DNA from 3 places in the Roseibium sp. JB4-4 genome. Region 3 is predicted to be linked to each of the others. Evidence: riboswitches for the same ligand, from Rfam matches in the RefSeq annotation. Region 3 holds a riboswitch; each other region holds the start of a gene.

The links. Region 3 has a riboswitch for cobalamin ahead of cobU (bifunctional adenosylcobinamide kinase/adenosylcobinamide-phosphate guanylyltransferase). Riboswitches for the same ligand answer to the same signal wherever they lie in the genome.
Region 1: it holds a riboswitch for cobalamin, as region 3 does, so the genes downstream of both, ACZ1HV_RS27015 (hypothetical protein) here and cobU (bifunctional adenosylcobinamide kinase/adenosylcobinamide-phosphate guanylyltransferase) in region 3, are expected to answer to the same signal.
Region 2: it holds a riboswitch for cobalamin, as region 3 does, so the genes downstream of both, ACZ1HV_RS15655 (CbtB domain-containing protein) here and cobU (bifunctional adenosylcobinamide kinase/adenosylcobinamide-phosphate guanylyltransferase) in region 3, are expected to answer to the same signal.

The regions. Positions count from the first base shown of each region.
Region 1 is NZ_CM146333.1:5,723,564-5,731,107, reverse strand. Features, by position in the region: gene ACZ1HV_RS27040 (MFS transporter) at 1-117, shown strand, start outside; gene ACZ1HV_RS27035 (FecCD family ABC transporter permease) at 77-1,045, opposite strand; gene ACZ1HV_RS27030 (ABC transporter substrate-binding protein) at 1,169-2,104, opposite strand; gene ACZ1HV_RS27025 (ABC transporter ATP-binding protein) at 2,121-2,894, opposite strand; gene ACZ1HV_RS27020 (DUF1636 family protein) at 2,891-3,295, opposite strand; gene ACZ1HV_RS27015 (hypothetical protein) at 3,285-3,542, opposite strand; cobalamin riboswitch at 3,653-3,862, opposite strand; gene ACZ1HV_RS27010 (cytochrome ubiquinol oxidase subunit I) at 4,413-5,786, shown strand; gene ACZ1HV_RS27005 (cytochrome d ubiquinol oxidase subunit II) at 5,792-6,802, shown strand; partial or broken gene ACZ1HV_RS27000 (S9 family peptidase) at 6,953-7,544, shown strand, end outside.
Region 2 is NZ_CM146333.1:3,339,057-3,346,600, forward strand. Features, by position in the region: gene ACZ1HV_RS15635 (LytTR family DNA-binding domain-containing protein) at 1-282, opposite strand, end outside; gene ACZ1HV_RS15640 (linear amide C-N hydrolase) at 324-1,469, shown strand; gene ACZ1HV_RS15645 (cyclase family protein) at 1,541-2,362, shown strand; gene polA (DNA polymerase I) at 2,396-5,368, opposite strand; cobalamin riboswitch at 5,530-5,756, shown strand; gene ACZ1HV_RS15655 (CbtB domain-containing protein) at 5,790-5,960, shown strand; gene ACZ1HV_RS15660 (CbtA family protein) at 5,962-6,660, shown strand; gene ACZ1HV_RS15665 (hypothetical protein) at 6,739-7,263, shown strand; gene ACZ1HV_RS15670 (DUF1636 family protein) at 7,260-7,544, opposite strand, start outside.
Region 3 is NZ_CM146333.1:577,658-585,201, forward strand. Features, by position in the region: gene cobN (cobaltochelatase subunit CobN) at 1-1,266, opposite strand, end outside; gene cobW (cobalamin biosynthesis protein CobW) at 1,298-2,401, opposite strand; gene cobU (bifunctional adenosylcobinamide kinase/adenosylcobinamide-phosphate guanylyltransferase) at 2,398-2,949, opposite strand; cobalamin riboswitch at 2,984-3,193, opposite strand; tRNA gene ACZ1HV_RS02670 (tRNA-Asn) at 3,516-3,591, shown strand; gene ACZ1HV_RS02675 (sulfatase-like hydrolase/transferase) at 4,195-5,931, shown strand; gene ACZ1HV_RS02680 (amino acid ABC transporter permease) at 5,983-7,071, opposite strand; gene ACZ1HV_RS02685 (ABC transporter permease subunit) at 7,073-7,544, opposite strand, start outside.

The sequences.
Region 1 (7,544 bases), 780 kb from region 3:
GGATCTTATGAAGCCGCATTCCTGAACGGTATTGCCTGGAACCTCTTGAACATGGCCATCGCCATTTTCATCCTGTTCAGCGGTCGCCGCCGGTCTTCGCTCGCAGCAGGACAATAAAGAACACGCCGCCGATCAGACCGGTCACAATCCCGATGGGCATATCCTCCGGGGCCATCAAGGTGCGTGCCGCAACATCTGCCCAGATCAGGAAAATCGCTCCAAGAAGCAATGACGCAGGCAGGACACGCGTATAACTGCCCCCAACCAGGAACCGCGCAATATGCGGGATCATCAGACCGACAAATCCGATGATCCCGGAAAATGCAACCATGACACCCGTGATTAGTGCGCCGACGACAAACACGGTGAAACGGAAACGTGTCACCGGGATACCGAGCGTTGCCGCAGTCTCATCACCGATGGTCATGGCGTTGAGATCCGCAGCCCTGAGCATGAGATACGGAACCGTCACGAGCAGAATGCCAAGCGGAAACAGGAGATGGAGCCATTGGGCCAGCCCAAGACCTCCCAGCATCCAGAAAACAACTGTATGCGTCGCTTTCGGGTCTCCGAGAAAAATCAGCACATTGGCAAGCGACATGATGATGAAGGAGACGGCCACTCCGGCAAGCACAAGCTTGTCGGCGCTAGTAGCAACCGCAAAACGCGTGACGCCGAGCACCACGAGCGTTGCAACAAGTGCACCGGCAAACGCCATCAGCGGAACGGTTAGCAATCCAAGGAAAAGGCCAGTGTGAAGCAAGGCCAGGATCGCGCCAGCGGCACCGCCCGATGATATCCCGAGAAGATGCGGGTCAGCGAGCGGATTGCGTGTCACGGACTGCAGCGCAGCACCGACCACGGCCAGCCCAGCGCCGACAAAACCCGCAAGCAGAACCCTTGGAAACCGGATTTCCCAGACAATTGCTTCCCGGCCGCTCGACCATGTCACGTCAAACAGACCTGGAACCAACTTGTTCGCAATAACACCAAGCACTGTTCCGGCCGGAACCGGAACGGCTCCAACTGAAACCGCGACAATCATCGAGAGGCAAAGGGCCGCAACGCCAACCAGAACCAGACCGAGAAAACGCCAGCTTTTTCTGCGGTCCGGTTCCTTTGTCGCCTCATTCAAGGAGTGGCTATGGTGCGGTCGCTGTAGCAAGGATCACTCGCCCCAAAATGCGTTGGCGAGCTTCTTCACGGCCCTGATGTTGCGCGGACCCGGTGTCGCCTCAACATATTCCAAGGTCACGAACCGGTCATTCTTGACCGCTTCAATTCCGGCCAGCGCGGGATTGTTTTTCATGAAATCGCGCTTCTCTTCAGCCGTGACTTTACCGTAGTTGACGATGACAACCATTTCAGGGTCGGCCTCCACGACTGCCTCCCAGTCGACCGTTGCCCAGCTTTTCTCGAAGCTGTCCAGAACATTGATGCCCCCAGCAGCTTCAATCAGTGCAGTCGGCATGGCATATCGCCCAGCCGTAAAGGGTTTGTCCTCCCCACTGTCATAAACGAAAACGCGAAGCGGCTTTTCGCCGGCATTCAAATTGGATGTAAATGCGTCCAGTTCGGCCTTGTAGCCGGCCACCAGATCATAGGCTGCATCTTCCACTCCGAAAATTTTTCCGAGATTGATAAGGTCGTTGTACATGTCTCCCATGGAGACCTTTGGTTTTTCGCCAATGTGGATACAAGATTCCGTCAGTTCGTAGACTTTGATGCCGAAGGGCTCCAGCGTCTCGGGCGTGACCTCGCCACCAACCCTCATGCCGTAGTTCCAGCCTGCGAAATAAAAATCTGCATCTGCTCCAATCAACACTTCTTTGGTCGGATACTTGGCGGAAAGCTCGGGCAGTTCGGCAACGCCTTCGCGCATTTCCTCATCCAGCGTTTTCCAGCCCGAGATACCGGTGTAACCGACCATCCGATCACGAAGACCAAGAGCCAGCATCATTTCCGTCAGGTTCACGTCGTTGGAAACCGCCGCTTTCGGCGGCTCGGAGAACACAACCTCCCGGTCACAGCTGCGCACTGAGGTTTCAGCAAATGCAGACCCTGCCAAGACAGTCAGGACGAGACTAAGTGCAATACGTTTCATGTTACGAATTCCATTTTCAAAGGTGAAAAGTGAGGTGTTGCTCGTGGCTTTGACTAAGCCGCTCCTGTCGGACAAAGACAGAGTATGCTTGTTCGATATGCGTTGGCGTCAGAACCTCTTCCGGAGTTCCAAAACCAAGTGATCTACCTTTGTGCAAAAGCAGCACCTGATCGCACACGCGACCTGCCAGGTTGAGATCGTGCAGACTGGTGACGATCGTGATGTTGAGGCTGCTGATCAGCGTCACGATTTCCAGTTGATGTCGAATATCAAGGTGATTGGTTGGCTCATCGAGAATGAGCAGCCGTGGTTTTTGAGCCAGGGCGCGGGCCACCATGACACGCTGACGTTCACCGCCCGAAAGGGTCCCCAGAGAACGTGCAGACAAGTCGTTGAGGCCCATACGCTCCAGGGCCTCATCGACAATTTCGGTATCCCGCCTACCGCCTCTGGCAAACCCTGAGCCGTGTGGGCGGCGACCGAGTTCAACAATCTCACGAACGGAAAGTGCGAAATCTCCGGGTTGCTCTTGCAGGACCGCGGCAACTTTTTGTGCCGTTTCCCTTGCCGACATGGACCAGATGTCCTCACCGTCGAGACGAACGGTCCCGGTAACCGGCCTATGGAACCGATAGAGCAACCGAAGTAGAGTGGATTTTCCAGCACCGTTGGCACCGGCAACTCCCAACACCTTGCCGGCGGGAACGTCAAAACTGACGCCGTTCAAAAGTGTATGCCCCCTGCCCGGTGACCATCCAACATTCTGAACACTGAGAACTGTGCCACTCATGAGACTGCAGTCTCCTCAGCCCGGGTCACGATCATCGCAGATGGAATGCGCGCAAGCGTGGTTTTGCGAAGTTTGCCCGGCCGTACTGTGGAAGAGCACCAACCATCTGTGAGGTCCTGATACTGCCGCGCGAAGGCAATAAGGTCCTCAATATCGGTCTCTGGGTCTATGTCGCCAAACAAATAGGTTGCCTTGCCATTGGCCCGATAAGCGACCGTACAGGGCCTGTCGCACCCGGCCATGCATGCAATGCCCGACACTTCAAAGTCGTCACCTACTATCGGTGTCGCAAGACGCATTGCGTCCTGAAGTTTCTTGATCAGCTCAAGACCCGGCCGGCAGTTGGTGCCCTTGTAGCGGCAGGAAGTGCAGACAAAGATCTTGTGTTTGTCATCTTGCATCATCGTTCTCCGCCAGACCTTCCCCGAAACTGTCTAATTCGTCCCGATCCCGGGTTTGCAAACGCACTTGCGAAGCACACTCAGGTAAAATCATTTGTAATGTTATTACATTACGATTCAGTTTTCTGGCAAGCCCTGCGGGACGATCGTTCGGCCGCATGGCTCGCGCGGCGCGTTCACTTAAGGGGTCGGCAGCCTTCAAGAAGGCAGGATCAAAGGAATTGGCAGTCGTGTTGCTCCGGTTCATATCGCCCTCCGCGATGGCGCGGGGCGTTCAAGAACCGAATGTCAATTTGTGTCAGCAAAGATAGCCGATATGCCATGCCACTCGCTCCTCCGGGACACCCCGCCCGGGTTGAAGTTGAAATTGCAATGGCAGGTCTCCTGACTTACGGGTCATCGCTTGCCTGATCCTTCCCGGGAAACCCAGTGGCGCTTTCAGGTTTGCTCGCCGTTCACAGTTGCGGGGGCAGTCACGGATTTGGTGCCTTCTGGCTACGCCTCACCGTGTTCCCTTTTAATCCCGATCCGGCCTCGGATTCGGAAACCATCAAAAAAACTGAGTGCCGCAAATCGCTGGTTGAGTCAATCAGGCCTTTCACCTTTGGGGGAAATACTTGGACACCCTAGTTCCGAGCTCTTGCCGGCAGAACAATCGATCAGGACACCGAAACTGCCCAATTAAAATTGCAAAGGTCAAATGAGGCGATAGTTCCAGATCGGCGACCCTTGAGCCTGCAGATTATCCCGTTCTTTTCTCGCAAAACGATCCGCGCGACATGTTGATGTTTTTCGGCATGAAATTGTCCCTCTTTTGTTGCAGCGGATGCAGCATGAAGAATTGAAGCTTGATAAGAATATTCCATTGGAACCCGGTGAGCGCCGTGCCTCTACCTGAAAATTATCAACTGGTCCATGATCAAAGCCACACGTGTTGCACCCCTTAATATCTGCGCCTTGAGACCAGTGCGCCGCGTTGAAGCCCTCGCGCTGGGGCAACGTGACCGAGTGACGGGTTGCCGCAGGGCATGGCGCCGCAGGCAGGCCATTTTCAATTGTAGCCGATAAGTAAAATTCCATATTCAGCAGCAAGAGCTGACAGCTTGAAAGGTGTCACATGGAAGAGCTGCTATTGAGCCGGATCCAGTTTGCCGCGAATATCTCGTTTCACATCCTGTTTCCGACGATCACCATCGCCCTTGGTTGGGTATTGCTGTTTTTCAAACTTCGTTTCAATGCAACCGGTGACGATCGCTGGATGGCGGCCTACCGGTTCTGGGTGAAAGTATTCGCGTTGTCCTTCGGCCTCGGCGTCGTCAGTGGCATCACGATGAGTTTTCAGTTCGGTACCAACTGGCCCGGTTTCATGGAAACCGTCGGCAATGTTGCCGGACCTCTTCTGGCCTATGAAGTCTTGACTGCTTTTTTTCTGGAAGCGGCATTTCTCGGCATCATGTTGTTTGGGTCGCGCCGAGTTCCAAACTGGCTTCATACGCTGGCGACCTTCCTCGTCGCATTCGGCACCACAGTCAGTGCGTTCTGGATCCTGGTGCTGAATTCCTGGATGCACACCCCGACCGGATTTGAGATGAGAGACGGTGTGGTTCACGCAACTGACTGGATCGCGATCGTCTTCAATCCATCGATGCCATACCGTCTGACGCATATGCTGTTGGCGAGTGGCCTGACCGTGGCATTCCTGATCACGGGGGTATCCGCCTATCGACGTCTGATCGGGGACACGTCGAAGGGAGTGCGGCTCGCTTTCCAAACCGGTATTTGGATGGCGGCCATTCTTATCCCGGTTCAGATCTATGCAGGAGACCTCCATGGCCTGAATACGCTTGAGCATCAGCCACAAAAGGTTGCGGCGATGGAAGGCAACTGGACCACAGGACCAAATGTCCCGTTGCTGCTGTTCGCCCTTCCTGATGAAGAGGCGCGGGAAAACCGGTTCGAACTCGCCATCCCGAACGGCGCGTCTTTGATCCTGAAACACGACCCGCAAGGTGTTGTTCCAGGACTGAACGATTTTTATGCCGAAGATGGCACGCCGTTGCACCCGCCGGTTGCGCCGGTCTTTTGGTCCTTCCGCGTTATGGTCGGAACCGGCATGTTGATGCTGTTGGCAAGCTGGGGAACGCTGATTGCGCTGCGCCGCAGCGGCGGCATCGATAAACTCAATCCCTGGATACTGCGCGGTCTCGTGGCCATGACCTTCTCGGGCTGGATTGCCACACTGGCCGGTTGGTACACGACGGAGATCGGGCGGCAACCCTGGTTGGTTCAGGGGGTTCTGACAACAAAAGCGGCGGTTGCCGATGTGCCCGCAGGCATGGTCGCTTCGACCCTTGCTGCCTATCTCGTTGTCTACGCTGTTTTGCTCGCCGCCTATATGACGGTGATTTTCCGGCTCGCCCGAAAAACCACGAACACCGACGCCCGCCCCCATTCTGGAGCGGCGCAGGTCTCGCTTGTGCCGGCGGAGTAATCAAGATGACCCTATTCGGAGATCCTGCAATCTGGCTCCCGCTGGCATTTGCCGCGCTGATGGGCCTATCGATCCTGGTCTATGTCATTCTTGACGGCTTTGACCTTGGAGTCGGTATCTTGTTCCCCTTGGCGACTGACGCAGAAAAGGACAGAATGGTCGCCGCTATCGGACCATTCTGGGATGCCAATGAAACTTGGCTGGTTCTGGCGGTAGGATTGCTGCTTGTTGCCTTTCCCGCCGCACACGGAACCATATTGACCGCGCTCTATCTGCCAGTTGCAATCATGCTGATTGGCTTAATTCTGAGGGGCGTTGCGTTTGAGTTTCGAGCCAAGACCACCGGCTCACAAAAAGCTCGCTGGAACCTCGCCTTCTTCTTGGGCTCCCTGTCCGCTTCCCTTTCGCAGGGCTATATGCTCGGCATCTACATTATGGGCCTGGAACAGACCGCAACGACCGTTGCATTCGGATTGCTGACCGCTGTCTGCCTGACCGGGGGTTACGGATTGATCGGCGCAAGTTGGCTGATCATCAAAACCGAGGGCAGATTGCAGACAAAGGCCGTCAACTGGGCGCGCCGAAGTCTCTGGGGTGTGATCCTGGGACTGGGCGCCGTTTCCTTGGCAAGTCCACTTGTCAGCAGCAGGATATTCGAGAAGTGGTTCTCCTTTCCTTCCATCATCCTGCTGGCGCCGTTGCCGCTCATGTCCGCGCTTCTCCTGTTTGTATTATGGACTGCGTTGAAGCACTTGCCCGACAGCAAGGACAGATGGAGTTGGGTGCCCTTCTGCATAACGGCGACCCTGTTCGCGCTTGCCTTTTCAGGGCTCGCATACTCGTTCTACCCTTACGTGGTTCCGGAAAAACTGACCCTTTACGAGAGTGCCAGCGCCCCGGAGAGCCTCTTCATCATTTTGCTCGGAGCGATATTCGTGCTGCCTGTGATCATCGGCTACACGATCCTCGCCTATACGGTGTTCCGCGGCAAGGCGACGGAGCTGACTTACGATTGATCCAATGAATACGCAGACAGCGGGACTGGCAAAGGTCTTTGCAGTTTTGACAGTGTTCTGCACGAGCAGGGCCGGGATCACGCGGGAAACAATGTGTTTTTCAACAGCGTCGACCTTGCCTTCATCACGGAAAAAACCTACCTCGGGACAATGAAACAGGATGCTTTTCCCCCGCGCGCCGAAGCGCGCCCTGAAACCCTCGTGACACACGGGATTTCCCGCCAGGATGACTATGGCTGGCTTCGAGCCGACAACTGGCAAGAAGTCATGCGAGATCCGTCCGTGCTTGATGCCGACATTCGTGCCTATCTGGAAGCTGAAAACGCCTTTCAGGAAAGTCAGATGGCCGCCACAAAGGAGCTGCAGGAAACGCTCTTTGGGGAAATGCGTGGCCGGATCAAGGAAGATGACAGTTCCGTCCCCTCGCCCGACGGTCCTTATGCCTATGGTCTGAAATACGAGACCGGCGGGCAGCAGCCCATCTTTTTCCGCACACTTCGCGACGGCGGCAAGGAAACCATATTGCTGCACGGCGATAAGGAAGCTGAGGGCAAAGCCTATTTCAAGATCGGCGCAGCCAGCCAATCGCCCGATCACAAACTTCTTGCATGGGCCTACGATGACAAGGGCTCGGAATATTATTCAATGCAGCTCCGCGATATCGAGAGCGGCAAGGACCTTGACTATCGCATCGAGGACACCGGTGGCGGCGGCGTCTTTTGCGCGGACAGCAAATTCGTCT
Region 2 (7,544 bases), 2.8 Mb from region 3:
GGCAAAAATCTCCACGAAAACCGGAACATTCCTGCACCTTAGAAATCTTTCGATTGCCGTTGCGGTCGCGTGTCCGATCGAAGCGGTTCCGATGACGATCATACCCCAATAAAGCAACCGCATGGCTGGTGCATATGCGCCATAGGTCCCAAACGGGCCAATCAACGCGAGAAATACCGCCACCGTGACCAGGAGCGCCAGTGTCTGCCTCGAAACAAACGGCGCCGCGCAATCGCGCGCGAAGTGGCGCAACAAGGCGTCGTTCGCGAAATCTGGCTGCATCTGGCGAAATCCTCCTTGTTACAAGCTTTCTGGCGCGGTCAATGACGAAACAGGAAGTTTACTTCAGAAGCGAGAGAGAGGCCATGTTCCCGATCCGTTCGAAGCCGTTTATGGCGATGATTTTGCCGGTATTTTTTTGTTTGACCAGCCTTTCCTTAACCGAAGGCGCTCCAGCCTGCTCGACCGTTGCCTTTGAAAGCGCTCAACGTCCGATGCTCGCCTACAATTTTGATTTTGAAGCCACCGGCGCAGGTTTTCTGACCGTCAACTCCTCAGGCAGCAGAAGGCAATCCATTACCGAAGGCCGTCCTGCAAGCTGGACAGCCGAATATGACAGTTTGACCATTAATCAGGTTGGCCCGGGCATGCCCGCCGCCGGGATGAATACGGCAGGACTTGTCGTTACCTTGATGTGGAACAAAGAAGCCGTTTTCGGAGGGCCGGAAGACCTGCCTTCGGTCAGCGAACTGGAATTCATTCAGCGCTTGCTTGATCTTTCAGGATCCGTGGAAGACGCTCTGCAGCACGCAAACGACGTTCGGATCGACGGACTTGTGCCGATCCATTATTTCCTTTTTGACCGGACAGGAGAAGCTGCCGTTCTCACCCCTGGAAAATCCGGTTTGCTTGTTCATCAGGGCGTCGACCTGCCTGTACCTGCATTGACCAACACGCCTTATCCGGAAGCTCTCCTTCATCTGGGTCAATCGAGAGGATACGGCGGCACATTACCGGTTCCTCAGAACCAAAGCCTGGGCACCCAAAATAGCCTTGACCGCTTTGCAATCGCGGCCAATGCGGCACGTCAGTCCAAAGGTCGGACAAGCACAGACGAAGCCTTTAACCTGCTGAACAAACTGGCCAACTCGGAAACACGCTGGCAAATGGTGTTCGATCCGAAGGGCCAAAAGATCTGGCTGCGCATTACAGGCTCATCACTGGAACACCTGCTTGATCTCTCAAAGCTGGACTTTGCTTGCCAGGTACCGCCCCTTGCTATCGATTTGCGTCAGTTGAGCCCGGAGTTTAAGGCGAGGAACCTGTCGCCAATTCAGCCAGATACTCTCGGCGAAAGTCTCGCCGAAGTGCTTTCCTCCATGCGTCAGACGGCGCATCTTGGCCGCGCGGAAATTGCCGGCGCGATCGCAACCGGTTTGATTTTCTCATCAAGCTGCACCGCAAAGTGATTCCTGCTAAAGTTGACGTTGCGTAGGGTCAGCGCGCTGCCCAGCGCTGCGTCAACCGGAGGGGACTAGCCATGTGCGATTTCTGCGTTATCAATTCCGTCAAACAGCGCATGCTGTCCCGACGCGACTTCTTCAAGACGACTGCCGCCGGCGCCGGTGTTGCAGCCGCGACGGCCCTTTCCGGCGCTATGCCGGCCATGGCGCAAACGCCGACAACCATTTCAGACATGACCCACGAGCTGCACCCAGCCTTTCCGACTTTCGGCGGCGAGCCGCAATTCGAACTGAACCGGATCTTCGACTTTGCAAAGGACGGCTACAATTTGTTCGAGATGCGCGTCAACGAGCATACCGGTACCCATCTGGATGCACCGCTGCATTTTTCCGCGGACGGACAGTCGGTTGCCGAAATCCCTGTCGAAAACCTGGTCGCACCACTTTGCATCGTCGATATTCGAGCCAAAGCGGCAGAAAATCCCGACGCGCAAGTGACGCCGGACGATCTCAAGGCCTGGATGTCCTCGAATGGCGATATTCCGCAAGGGGCTTGCGTCGCAATGAATTCCGGCTGGGCCGCCCATGTCGATAGTGACAGGTTTCGCAATGCCGATGCCGATGGGGTCATGCATTTTCCCGGCTTTCATGTTGAAGCCACCAAAATGCTGATGGAAGAAGCCGATGTGGTCGGCATCGCGGTTGACAGTCTGTCGCTTGACCACGGCATCTCAAAAGATTTCGCCGTCCACTACGATTGGCTGCCGAGCAATCGCTGGGGCCTGGAATGCATCGCCAACCTCGATGCGCTTCCCGCCACGGGAGCGACACTGATCGTTGGTGCGCCCAAAAATCGGGGAGGGACCGGTGGACCCTCGCGCGTTATGGCGATGGTGTAACGGCTCCTAAGCTCCGAGTTACAATGACAGCGTTTAGTGCGCATCGTCCCAGTTGTCGGCCGCGCGGGCGTCGACCTGCAGCGGTATGGAGAGAGTGAGCGCTGGATCGCAGGCATTTTCCATGACGTCCCTGATCACCGGGATCGTCTCGTCAACCTGCGCATCCGGGACCTCAAAAATCAGTTCATCATGCACTTGCAGCAGCATTTGAGCATCCAGCTTGGCGCCATTCAGTGTGTCTTCCATGCGCACCATCGCGCGGCGCAGAATGTCGGCGGCTGAACCCTGGATCGGAGCATTGATGGCCGCGCGTTCATAGAAGGCTCGCATGTTGGGGTTCTTGGTGTTCACTTCAGGATAATGCGCCTTGCGGCCGAATATCGTCGCCACATAACCATCTGCATGAACCTTCTTTTTGGTCGCTTCCATATAGTCCCGGATGCCCGGGAACCGCTCAAAATAGGTTTTGATGTAGTCACCGGCTTCGCCACGCGATATGCCCAGCTGATTGGCAAGACCAAAGGCAGAGATACCGTAAATAATGCCGAAATTGATGGCCTTTGCCTGACGGCGAACCATCGGGTCCATGCCCTCAATCGGCGTGCCGAACATCTCGCTGGCCGTCATGGCGTGAATATCGAGCCCGTCTTCAAAAGCCTTCTTGAGCTGAGGGATATCTGCAATATGGGCGAGAACCCGCAGTTCGATCTGGCTGTAATCGGCCGAAACCAATTTATGTCCTGCTTCAGAGACAAACGCCTGGCGGATCTTTCGCCCCGCCTCGGTCCGCACCGGAATATTCTGAAGGTTCGGTTCAGAGGAGGACAGCCGGCCCGTTGTGGTCGACGCGAGCGCGTAAGACGTATGCACCCGTTTGGTCTCGGGATTGATGTAACCCGGCAATGCATCGGAATAGGTCGACTTCAGCTTTGACAGCTGGCGCCATGCGACAATTTTCGACGGCAGTTCGTGCCCTTCGGTAGCCAGGTCCTCAAGGACCTGAGCCGAGGTTGACCAGGCACCCGTTTTAGTTTTCTTGCCACCGGGCAATCCCATCTTGCCGAACAGAATGTCGCCCAGCTGCTTGGGTGAGCCAATATTGAAAGTCTCACCCGCCAATTCGTAAATCTCAGATTCCTGCGCGGCCATGCCCTGCGCAAAATCGCCGGAAAGCCTGGACAGCATTTGCCTGTCGACGGAAATGCCGCGTTTTTCCATGCGCGCCAGCACCGGAACCATTGGTCGTTCCAGTGTTTCATAGACTGTCGCCATGCGATCAGACGCTAGGCGCGGCTTGAGGATCATCCAGAGCCGTAAGGTCACGTCGGCGTCTTCCGCTGCATAAGCTGTCGCCTTGTCGATAGCTACCTTGTCAAAGGTGATCATCGACTTGCCGGAGCCGCAGACTTCCTTGAACGGGATCGGCTTGTGGTCGAGCCATCGCTCCGAAAGCTCATCCATGCCATTGCCGCCCTTACCGGCGTCAACCGTATAGGAGAGCAGCATCGTGTCGTCGAACGGACCGATGTCGACACCGTAGCGGGTCATGACCAGCCAGTCGTATTTGAGGTTCTGAGCGATTTTCAGCACCGACGGGTCTTCGAGCATCGGCTTCAGAACGTCCAGTGCGTCCTGAATGGGTATCTGGTCCGGCAAAAGACCTCCGCCACCTAACAGGTCGCCTTCGCCGTCAACATGGGCAAGCGGCACGTAGCAGGCTTTCCCGGGTTCGGTGGACAGTGACAGGCCGACAAGATCCGCCTGCATGGCGTTCAAAGACGTGGTTTCGGTGTCGAAGGCGACATAGCCTTTTTCAAAGGCAGCTTCACACCATTCTTTCAGGCGGTCGATCGATGTGACGGTTTCATAGGCACTGGAATCAATCGCGATTGCCTTGACGCTTTCGGCACGCGCATCAGCAACCGCCTGCGGCACCATCATGCCTTCAACGCCAGCTGCACCGTCACTCGGAATCGCACCAGAGCTTGTGTCGACGCGTTCAGCCATCCGGCCCTTGTGATCAGGAACATCCCATCCCGGAACCTGGAACTCACTCGCCTCGACATTGGTAACGTCGGCCCCGGTTGTTTCAGCAACCCGTTTTGTGAGCGTGTTGAAGCCCATGGCCTTGAGAAAACCAACCGCTTTGGGGCCATCCATTTCGATGACAGAGAGATCACCGACAGGTGTTTCCACCGGAACATCCTGTTTGAGCGTCACGAGTTCCTTCGAGACACGGGCCTGATCCGCAAACTCAATCAGGTTTTCACGGCGCTTCTTCTGCTTGATCGTATCGGCCTGGGCAAGGAGTGTTTCCAGATCGCCGAATTCGTTGATCAAAAGAGCGGCGGTCTTAAGGCCAATACCCGGGACGCCCGGAACGTTGTCGACACTGTCTCCGGCCAGCGATTGAACCTCGATGACCTTGTCCGGACCAACGCCAAATTTTTCGAAGACTTCGGTCTCGCCGAAGACCTTGTTTTTCATTGTGTCGATCATGCCGACTTTGGGACCGATCAATTGCATCAGGTCCTTGTCGCCCGACACAATCGTGACCTGTGCACCCTGTTCAGCCGCCTGACGGGCGTAGGTCGCGATCAAATCATCTGCCTCGAACCCTGCCTGCTCTACGCAATGCACCGAAAATGCGCGCGTTGCCTCGCGGATCAGCCCGAATTGCGGCACCAGGTCTTCCGGTGGCTCGGGCCTGTGGGCCTTGTATTCGGGATAGATCTCGTTTCGGAACGTTTGTGCGGAATGGTCGAAGATGACAGCAAAATGAGTCGGTTCATCGCCTTCTTCCGGGGTCAGGCCCTCCTGCAACAGCTTCCAGAGCATGTTGCAGAAACCCGAGACCGCCCCAACCGGCAGTCCGTCCGGCTTACGCGTCAGCGGTGGCAACGCGTGGTACGCACGGAAAATGAATGTGGAACCATCGACCAGAATCAGGTGGTCGTCAGCGGTGAGGGCGGGGGAAGAGCTTTGCGTCGACATGGCGCGGATCATGCCCGGAGCGTGCGCGAGAGAAAAGTCCTAATGTCAAAAATTCAAAGGGCGTCCCGACACGCGCTGGCAATCCAACGCTTTCGCACAAGTGAACCGCACCAGCTTCTCGTTCAAGCGCGCATAAATGTCGGATTTTTGCTTTCACGTTGAAAATAAATGGGTCATTATAGTCATTGCTTGGTTTTCCATTCGGCACAAAGTGCCGGGAAACGAACAGGGAATTCGGACGCGGCGGACCCATATCGGGCGCTGAATGCCGAAGCCGCCCCCGCGACTGTGTGCGGAGAGCGCTGACCGGATATGCCACTTGCAGCAAAAACTGCAGGGAAGGCCCGGCCAAGTGCCTTGACCCGCAAGCCAGGAGACCTGCCAGGCATATCTTGCAAACCGGGCCGTCGGGTGTGACGGCGACGAGGACATCATGACGACACAAACTTCAAAAGCCACGCTTTCCCTGACAAAGATCGTACCGCTCGCTTTCGCAGCGGTTCTGGGAATTGCAATCATTTCGATTACCGGTCACGTGCAGGCGAGCGCCTTGCATGACGCGGCACACGACGTGCGCCACGCGACCGGATTCCCGTGCCACTAAAATGCTATCGCGATTGTTGATCAGCGGCTTGTTCGCTGGCGCTGCTGCCGGGCTTATTGCGGCCCTGCTGCAGCTTTATTTCGTGCAACCCGTCCTTCTGCATGCTGAACTTTATGAGTCCGGCGAGCTGGTGCATTTCGGTGCCCAGGCCGTCAGTGCGCATCAGGACATTGGGGGCATTGATCTCGTGCGTGACGGGCTGAGCGTGGTGTTCACGATGCTCACTTATACAGGATACGCCTTCATTCTGCTGGTTCTGATGGCCATTGCTGAAATGCGCGGTGCGACAGTGAACGGGCGTACCGGACTGATCTGGGGTCTTGCAGGCTTCGTGGCATTTCATTTTGCACCAGGCTTTACGCTGGCGCCGGAAGTGCCGGGTGTTGCGGCAGCCGATGTCTATGCAAGACAGATCTGGTGGTGGGCAACAGTCCTTTCGGCGAGTGCCGGCCTTTGGCTGATTGCATTTGGCGGCAATTGGCTGGCTTGGGGTTCAGCTGCGGTTCTTTTGTTGGCTCCGCATGTGATCGGTGCTCCTGAGCCGGATTCTTTTACAGGGCCGGTTCCAACAGAAATTGGTGCGCTCTTTGCCAGCCGCGCCTTTGGCGTCGGAATGGCCGCCTGGCTGCTGCTTGGTTGCTTTGCGGGATTCTTCTGGCAGCGCGAAGGTGCCAGGATCAGTTCAATCCAGACTGCCTGAACCCGATCTCAGACAAGAAACGACCGGGCGGAACCAGGTGTTTCGCCCGGCTTCTTTTTGCAGAAACAAGGGACACGAATGGAACGTTCACTCGCACTTTTCGTCATCGGCCTGATCTTTGGTGGCGGCATCGGCTTCGTTGCAGCAGCCAGCAACGGCATCACGCTGGACGGGCACGACCATTCCGATCCGAATGCTCACCAGCTGCACGCAGCGTCAAATCAGCGCGATTCCGATCACTCCGGTCACCACGCCGGGCACAACCACGACGAAATAGTTTCCGTGCCTTCTGGTCCGGAGGCACCGACACTCGAGATCAGCGTCTCACCTGATCCGGCGAGCGGCTTCAATCTTCACATCAAGACCGAGAATTTTACCTTCGCCCCCGAGCGGGCAAGTCTTGATCACGTGCCGGGCGAAGGCCATGCGCATGTTTATGTCAACGGTGCGAAAGTCACCCGGCACTATAGTTCCTGGCTCCATTTGCCGACCCTGCCGGAGGGAGACACCACAATTGAAGTGACGTTGAACACCAATGATCACCGCATGCTTGGCGTCGACAACAAACCGCTCAAGGCTACAGCGATTGTGCCAGGCAATTAAAGCGCCGGTATACGCGCCCGCAAACAAAATCGAAGCCGTCCACAGGGCCGGGCGTCTTCGATCCACCCGTCCTTGGCGTCCAGGTAGGCACGGGCAGTTGCGACAATGTCATCGAGATCATCCGGGATAGTCAGGCCTGCAAAGAGATAGGCTGCGCGTGCCTTGCCCTGAAAGGCCAGGGACACAGGCTGTTCACAAGCTCCCATACAATCGACGGTTTCGATCTTGAACACTTCGTCAAGCGCAGCGTTCTGCATGGCTTTTGTGAGTGAGATAAGCGC
Region 3 (7,544 bases):
TGTATCAAACCCAGCGATGTTCAGTGCTTCCAAAACCGTGACGCAAGACGCAGGTGTGTCGAGGCCAACGCCATTAGCAAGCCGTCCGTCCTTGTTGGGATAGTTTGCCAGGATCAGCGCGGTCTTTTTCGCCGCTTCAGGTATTTTGCCAAGCTTCGCCCAATTTGCTGCCAGGTTTGCAACAAAGGTCATGCGATCGGACACAGGTGTGAACTTGACAGGTGTGGATTGCGTCGCCTCGTCGAAAATGCCTTCTTCCTTGAAAGACACAGCGCGGCTCAGGATGCGTCCATCTATTTCCGGCAAAACCACATGCATGGCGAGATCACGTATTGAAAGACCCTGATCGCTTTCATCCCATCCCTCCTTTGAAGAAGACGAGAAAACAACCTGCAAGACAGGCTTGCCAGGTTGATCCAATGGCGTGGACTGATGTGCAGCACCAGCCTTCGAAACTGCGAAAGCAGTTCCATTTAGAACAACGTCCGGTCGCCCTTCACTGAACAGGCTGCCCAGTACAGCAACGGACTCCGCTTCCTTGAGGCTCGAAACGAAAACCGGCATCGCGTTGAGGCCCGCTTTGTCCAGAGCATCAACCAAGGCATCAACCGGAGCGGTCTGAGCGCCCTGAACAAGGGCGCGATAGAAAGTAATGGCTGCCAACGGTCTGGCCTGATCATGCCAGGTTGACTTCAAGGTGCCTAAGTCCGGGGTTGCGTGTCCTGGAAGATAGAGACCGGCACGCGGAAGAGGAACCGGCTGCGCAGGTTCCTCAGCCCTTCCAATGAGAAACGCACAATAGCGGAGGGCATTGGCATAGTTCTCAGAACCACCCTCAACGCAGTAGCGCCAAAACCGATAAACGTCCTCGACAGGTCTTGTTGACCGCCCGCTGAGATCGGCATCCCACTTGTCATCACCGGGAACGACAATCAATTCTATGCCGCTCGAGCGTGTTTCTTCCTCAAATCTTTCAAGGCCGTAGCGCCAGTATTCGACACCGCCTAAAACCCGCAAGACGACCAGGCGCGCCCCGCGCACTGTTTGTTCCGCATATAGGTCAACCGAATACGGATGCGACAGCGCCATCAGGTTCGCCAGCCTCAGTGTCGCCCTGTCGGCACTTAGCTGCGCATGAGCGGCAGCAAAACTGCCCAATTCCGTGTCCGCCGCGGAAAGAAAAAGAATATCGGCTGGAGACTGACCAAGGTCGACCGCGTCTCCACCGTCGTCAATCCGGCGCGTCTGGCTGGCTAGGATATGCATTTCTTTTGGCTGGCCCGTACTTTCTTGGCTCTTAAGCGGCGGCCTTCAAACCGCCGAGAACAGATCTAACAGCATCAAAGTCCAACCCCTTCAGGCCGATCACGACAAGGCGCCCGGAACTCTCGGCTCCAGCAGCGAACCAGGTTTCAACCCTCGGTCCCACGGCTTGAACCATGGCAGGTGCTGCTTTGCCCTCAATTGCGACGGCACCTTTGATCCTGAGAACCCCCTTCAGCGACATTGCTTCCAAAACTCGGTCTTCAGCTTGCTTCAAACTGCCGAACGTGGATACCGACAGGACATGACTTTCGAAATCATCATGGTGGTGATGATCGTGATGATGGTGATCCTCATCTTCATGGTCATGGTCATGGTCGTCGTGGTCGTGGTGGTGGTGATGCTCATGCCTGTCTGACATGTCATCTTCGGCAGCAGATCCACGTCCAAGAAGAACTTCAATCGGAAGAGTTCCTTTCTCAGACGATACGATGTGAACCGCCGGGCGCACGTCTTCCGAAATTCGATCAAGCACGTCGTTCAGTGCAGTTTCAGAAACAAGGTCGGCCTTGTTGAGCACAACCAGATCTGCGCAACGCAACTGATCATGAAAGAGTTCTTCAACCGGGCTCTCGTGATCCAGGGCCTCGTCAGCCGCGCGCTGCGCCTCCAGAGCTTCTTCGTCAAGCGAGATTCGTCCTTCTGCCAGGGCCGCAGCATCAAGCACTGTGACAACACCGTCGACGGTCACCTTTGGTTTGACGCTTGGCCAGGAAAACGCCCGCACCAGCGGTTGAGGCAACGCCAGGCCGGAAGTTTCAATGACGATGTGCTCGGGCGGCGTTTCCCGCGCAAGCAACATTTCCATTGTGGGCAGGAAGTCGTCTGCAACTGTGCAGCAAATACATCCATTGGTCAGTTCAACCACTTCATCAGCCGCGCATTCAGGATCCGCACAGCCATTCACCAGCGAACCGTCAAAACCCATGTCGCCAAACTCATTGACGATCAGTGCAATTCGCTTGCCTCCGGCGTTCTGCAACAGATTTCGAATAAGCGTGGTTTTCCCGGCCCCCAGAAACCCGGTGACGATTGTGGCCGGGATTTTTGCGCCCGGAGTTCCAAAGGAAGTGGTCATAGTTTGATGTCCGGTTGAGAGTTGGGTTTCAATACCATTGGCAGGCCGGCCGCTACGAAAACGACCTTTTCACAGACTTTCGCAATATCCTGATTAAGACGTCCCTGTGCATCGCGAAACGACCTGGAAAGTCGGTTCTCCGGCACAATTCCCATGCCAACTTCGTTTGACACAAAAACGCACGGTCCCTGCAGCGACGCGACGGCTTCGCACAAACATGCTGTTTCGGCGACAATGTCTTTTTCAGCGAAATAGAGGTTGGAAAGCCAAAGCGTCAGACAATCCACGAGGACAACCGTGTTCGCCAGGCTTTCGCGTTGAAGCACGGACGTCAGATCCGTTTGTTCTTCTATCGTCCTCCACAATGGTCCGCGCTGATCACGATGGGCAGCGATCCGGTTTTCCATTTCAGCATCGAACGCTGCCCCGGTTGCGATGTAAACCTTATCCATGCCGGTTCCGGCAACCAGTTGCTCGGCAAACCGGCTTTTTCCGGAGCGTGCTCCGCCAAGGACAAGGGTGGCCCGGGAAATACTTTTGTTCGTCAATCCAGTCTCCCAGCCGTCCGCCCGACAGCGCCAAAGGGTTGCAGCATTGACGGCCGGTCTCCTGGCTCGCGGTTAAACGCGTTTGCGCCCCTTCCCGGTCTCTTCACCAGTGGATCTTCGCGCTAACGCTCACCGCTTACAGTTGCGGGGGCAGCTCCGGTTTAAGGCAGATAGCCGGCACCGGATTCCCGTTTCATCCGGATCAGGCCTGACCTTCTCCGGAACCGTCAGATCCTTCCTAGCCTTATCCTGTTCAAGGCACAAGCACTGGTGTTGGCGCTTCCGCAAAATGAGCAAATCCAGCCGGCGTGACATCATATATCTCAGCCTTCGTGAAAATCGTTGGCCTTGCAGAACCAATATGACGATGCCAGGCAGTCAATGGCTGGAATGTCAAAAGTGGCTATTGCGACTACTCATCTGATAAATATGAAGTTTTCCACACCAGAAACAAAAAACTGACGGCTCGATGAAAAAATAGGCCTTTTGGGCTTGGCAAACGGAGCAAGCCTTTGATATACGCTTCTCCATCGACGGGGCAGCACTGCTGGCCCCGAGCGTGGTGATCCCCAGTAGCTCAGTTGGTAGAGCAAGCGACTGTTAATCGCTGGGTCGCTGGTTCGAGTCCGGCCTGGGGAGCCATCCACCTTCTTCCTGAAAATATTTGATTTTGCCTCGCAGCATGCGACGGGGACGGATGGCATTAAAGTTGTGCCACCTCGCGCAAAGGCAGATTTGCGATCATTCACTCAGCAGTTGTTTCCGACTTATTTGGATGCAGACATGCCTGCCGATGGGTACATCTTGCCGCTCGGAAAAAAATTTCGTTGCTTAGATGCCGTTCTATTCAAACATGACAGGAAAACCGGAAAACAGGACCTGTGCCATTAGATGCGTTTAAGTTGCGAAAACGCTGTGTTTGTGTTCTTCAGAGACAGTTCTCAGAATATATTTATTGGTTAGTTCAAAGTAATAATTCCCATCTGTCGAAATCTTACTGATCTTTTTTTGTTTTCTGTTTTGACGAGTTCTTAATTAACGAAATTTAATACATATATCACGTAGACTTTTTATCGAATAAATTGGTATGTGAAGCACTTGGCAGGCGATTAAGCCGAGGTGCTGCGGTTAACCTTAAGGAAACATTGAGCCGACGCAGGCATTGAAAAACCAACCAATCAAGATAAGTCAAGGCTTGCGATTAGCAGGCTAACAAAACAACGAAAAACACCTGCAGAGGATGAGATGCGGCGGCTGGTAGATTTCTTTTTTGACCGAAGAGTTATTGGTCTTACGTTGCTCCTCGGGATCGCAGGCGTTGCGTTGGCGGAACGCATGGTCGTAACCCTGCCGATGGCGTATTTCATCACATTTGCCGTAATCGCCTTTTCGGTGGTACTGACTGGGCGGATCAAGACTTCAATCTATTTCGGCCTGGCCGTCGTAGCGCTGATCGCGTTTGTCTCTTATGCAAAAGTCAAGTGGATGTCGGTCGCTCCGAACATCGTGGACATCTATTATTTTGCATTTAATCCCGGGACATTGGCGTTCCTACTCGATGGTTTCCTGCCTCTTGTAGTCGGCGTGATCGCGTTGTTTCTGGGGGCGTTGGCAGCGCTTTTCGTTTTTGGCTGGTACGAAACACCGTCTTCGAAAAGCAGACGGAAAGCACTCATTGCATTCCCCTTGTGCGTCGCGCTTGCAATTGCATTTCAACCGCGCACGTTCAGCGGTGTCGAAGACCTGATGCGCTTCCGCTACATCACCTCCGTGTTCACATCGATGAAGCACCTGGCAAATCTGAGAGACCCTATTCCGCTTCTGGAACTTCTAGACCGGGAAGTTGCCTCCTTGGATGGCGAAGTGGAAACGCACGGAGTTTGCAAACAACTCGTGTCGAAGCCCGATATTCTCGTTGTTCAGGCAGAATCGATTGTTCCGCCTGAAATTTTCTACGATGGAGAAATTCCCAAAGAATTAGAGGGAGCGTTCAATGGTCCAGACGAGACGCTTAGGCCCCTTAAAGTCGAGACGTTTTCAGGTGGAACCTGGATTACGACAGCTGGTTTCGTTTCCGGCTTGCCGATAGCGGATCTTGGCTGGTTGACCAGCTACTCAAACTTCATTCTGGAAGGGCGAATCCGGCAGTCTTTAGTACAGTATCTTTCCGACTGCGGATACCACACGGTTTTCCTGTCACCACTCCATTACTCCTTCGTCAATGAAGGTCGTTTTATGGAGTCGATCGGCTTTGAAACATTTATCGATCAGCACGATATGAAGGCACCGTCGACGCAAGAATCCGACTCATTTTACTATAACAATGCGCTTAGCGTTCTTAAGGAACATCGGCAAAACGACGACCGCCCGGTCTTCATGTTCGTACTAACCATGTCCGCCCACTCGCCCTGGAACTACAGGATGGAGCCGGACCGGACAGTCGCCGGAGAGCCTTTCAGCACGGACAGCGAAATCAATGAGTATTTCAGACGCCTTGCCATAAGCCGTGAAGATCTGGAAGAATTCACCAACCAGGTGGCAGCCCTCAGCCAACCAACGGTCGTTCTTGAATTCGGCGATCATCAACCCGGTCTGACCTTGGATTACTGGCGTCGCCGCGAAGGTCCGGCCCCGCTCGCCAACAAAGAGTCCGGCGCTTACATGACGTCCTTCCAAGTTCAGCCCCTCAAGACGGACCTTGCCGCACCAGTGCCGTCTTTCGAACGCCTGGACCTGCAGTTTCTTGGTGTCACTCTTCTTGAAATCGCTGGGATCCCCTTAACGCCAATTCAGGCAGATCTACGCAACATGCGCGACGAGTGCATGGGTCTCTTCCAATCTTGCGACGTCGAAGGGCGTCTGGACGCCCACTATGATTGCCGTGCGAACCAGAGTTCCTGCTCTGATGCACGCATCGAACACAGTCAGAGCGGTACACATAAGCGCGAGTATGTTCAGGCTGAAACGGCAAGGGTCGATTGACCGGCCCCTGCCTGTTTGCGGTCCGCAATTGGAACAATGCCGCGTCCCGAACTAACGCTTTGCGACTGACATGCGCCCTTTCAAATACTCGCCATACTGGCTGAGCGAAAAGATGAAGATCCAGTAGATCGCGCCGACGAACGCATAAACCTCGATGTAATACGGTGCCCACTCTACGGTACCGAACGCGGCATTCGCGGAAGCGAGAACATCAAAGAAACCGATGATGATCACGATCGCAGTCTCTTTGAACGTGACCACAACCATGTTGATCGTTGACGGCAAAGCATGCCGGAATACTTGCGGCATCACGATGCGGGACAGGATCTGGAACGATGTCAGCCCCAGCGCTCTACCTGCCTCAAATTGCCCTTTTGGGATCGCCTGGAAGCCACCGCGAAACACCTCAGCCTGATAACACGCGAAAAACAACGCGAAACCGACGATGACCCGCCAGATCTTGTCGCCGTTCAGCCAGTCGGGCAGAAGAAGTGGTATCACGACGGCAGCAGCAAAAAGAGTTGTCAGCAAAGGCAGCGAGCGAATGAAATCGATCAGCAGAGAAGCCGCTCCCTTGACAGCCGGCAATCGAGATCGCCTTGCAAGCGCCAGCAAAAGCCCCATCGGCATGCCAAGCAGAACAACTGCAGAAAACATGAAAAGGGTGAGTGCCAACCCGCCCCATTGATCGGTGGTAACCTGAGCCTGGCCCAGAAGGCTGCCATCCATCAGCAGGACGTAGGTTCCAAAACCGACAATCCAGAGGGTAACCAGTTTGCTGGTGCTCCAGAAGTGTGGCAGGCAAGACAGAACAACCGTTGCCACGATTGCTATGCATGCCAGCGTTGAGCGCCAATGAAGGTCATAGGGATAAAGTCCAAACAGTATCAATCGGTGACGCGCGGCAATAACCGACCAACACGCTCCGCCTGCTTCGGCACAGTGCTCAACGTCTTCAGCCCGCCAGACAGCACTGAAGAGTGCCCAGTCAACCAGCATCCAGGCCATATAAAGCATCAGCCCGAAAATGAAGACGCTGGTCAACGTGTCGCTTGGGCTTCGAAACGCTCGCTTCTTCAGAGTTTTGGCAAGTTGGCCCCACCTGTCCGAAGAACCGGTGTATTCGCTCGCAATCGCCATGTCAGTGCCCTTTCAGCGCAAGGCGCGCATTGATGAAGTTGACGATCTGAGCCAGTGAATAGTTGATTAGCAGGAAGGACAGCATCAACAACCCCATCAGCTCAAGCGTTTGTCCGGACTGGGTGATTGACGTCGACACGATATAGAAGAGATCACTGAACCCAATTGCGACACCGAGCGTCGTCGCCTTCATGATGAAGATCCACTGATTGCCGAGCGGGGGCATGATCGTGCGCAACGCCATCGGAATCTTGATGTGAAACCAGATAGAGCGAGACGAGAGGCCGAGAGCCTTGCCGGCTTCGGTCAATCCGCTCGGCACTTCGTGCAGTCCTCCACGAACCACTTCGGCAATATAGGCAGACCCGTAAAGCGTGATCGCAAGGATCATTGCGACAAGTTCAATTGAAACGGTCACCCCCTGAAATCTCAGGCCCTTCTGCACCGGAAGGGAGAACATGGAAGATTCCGCC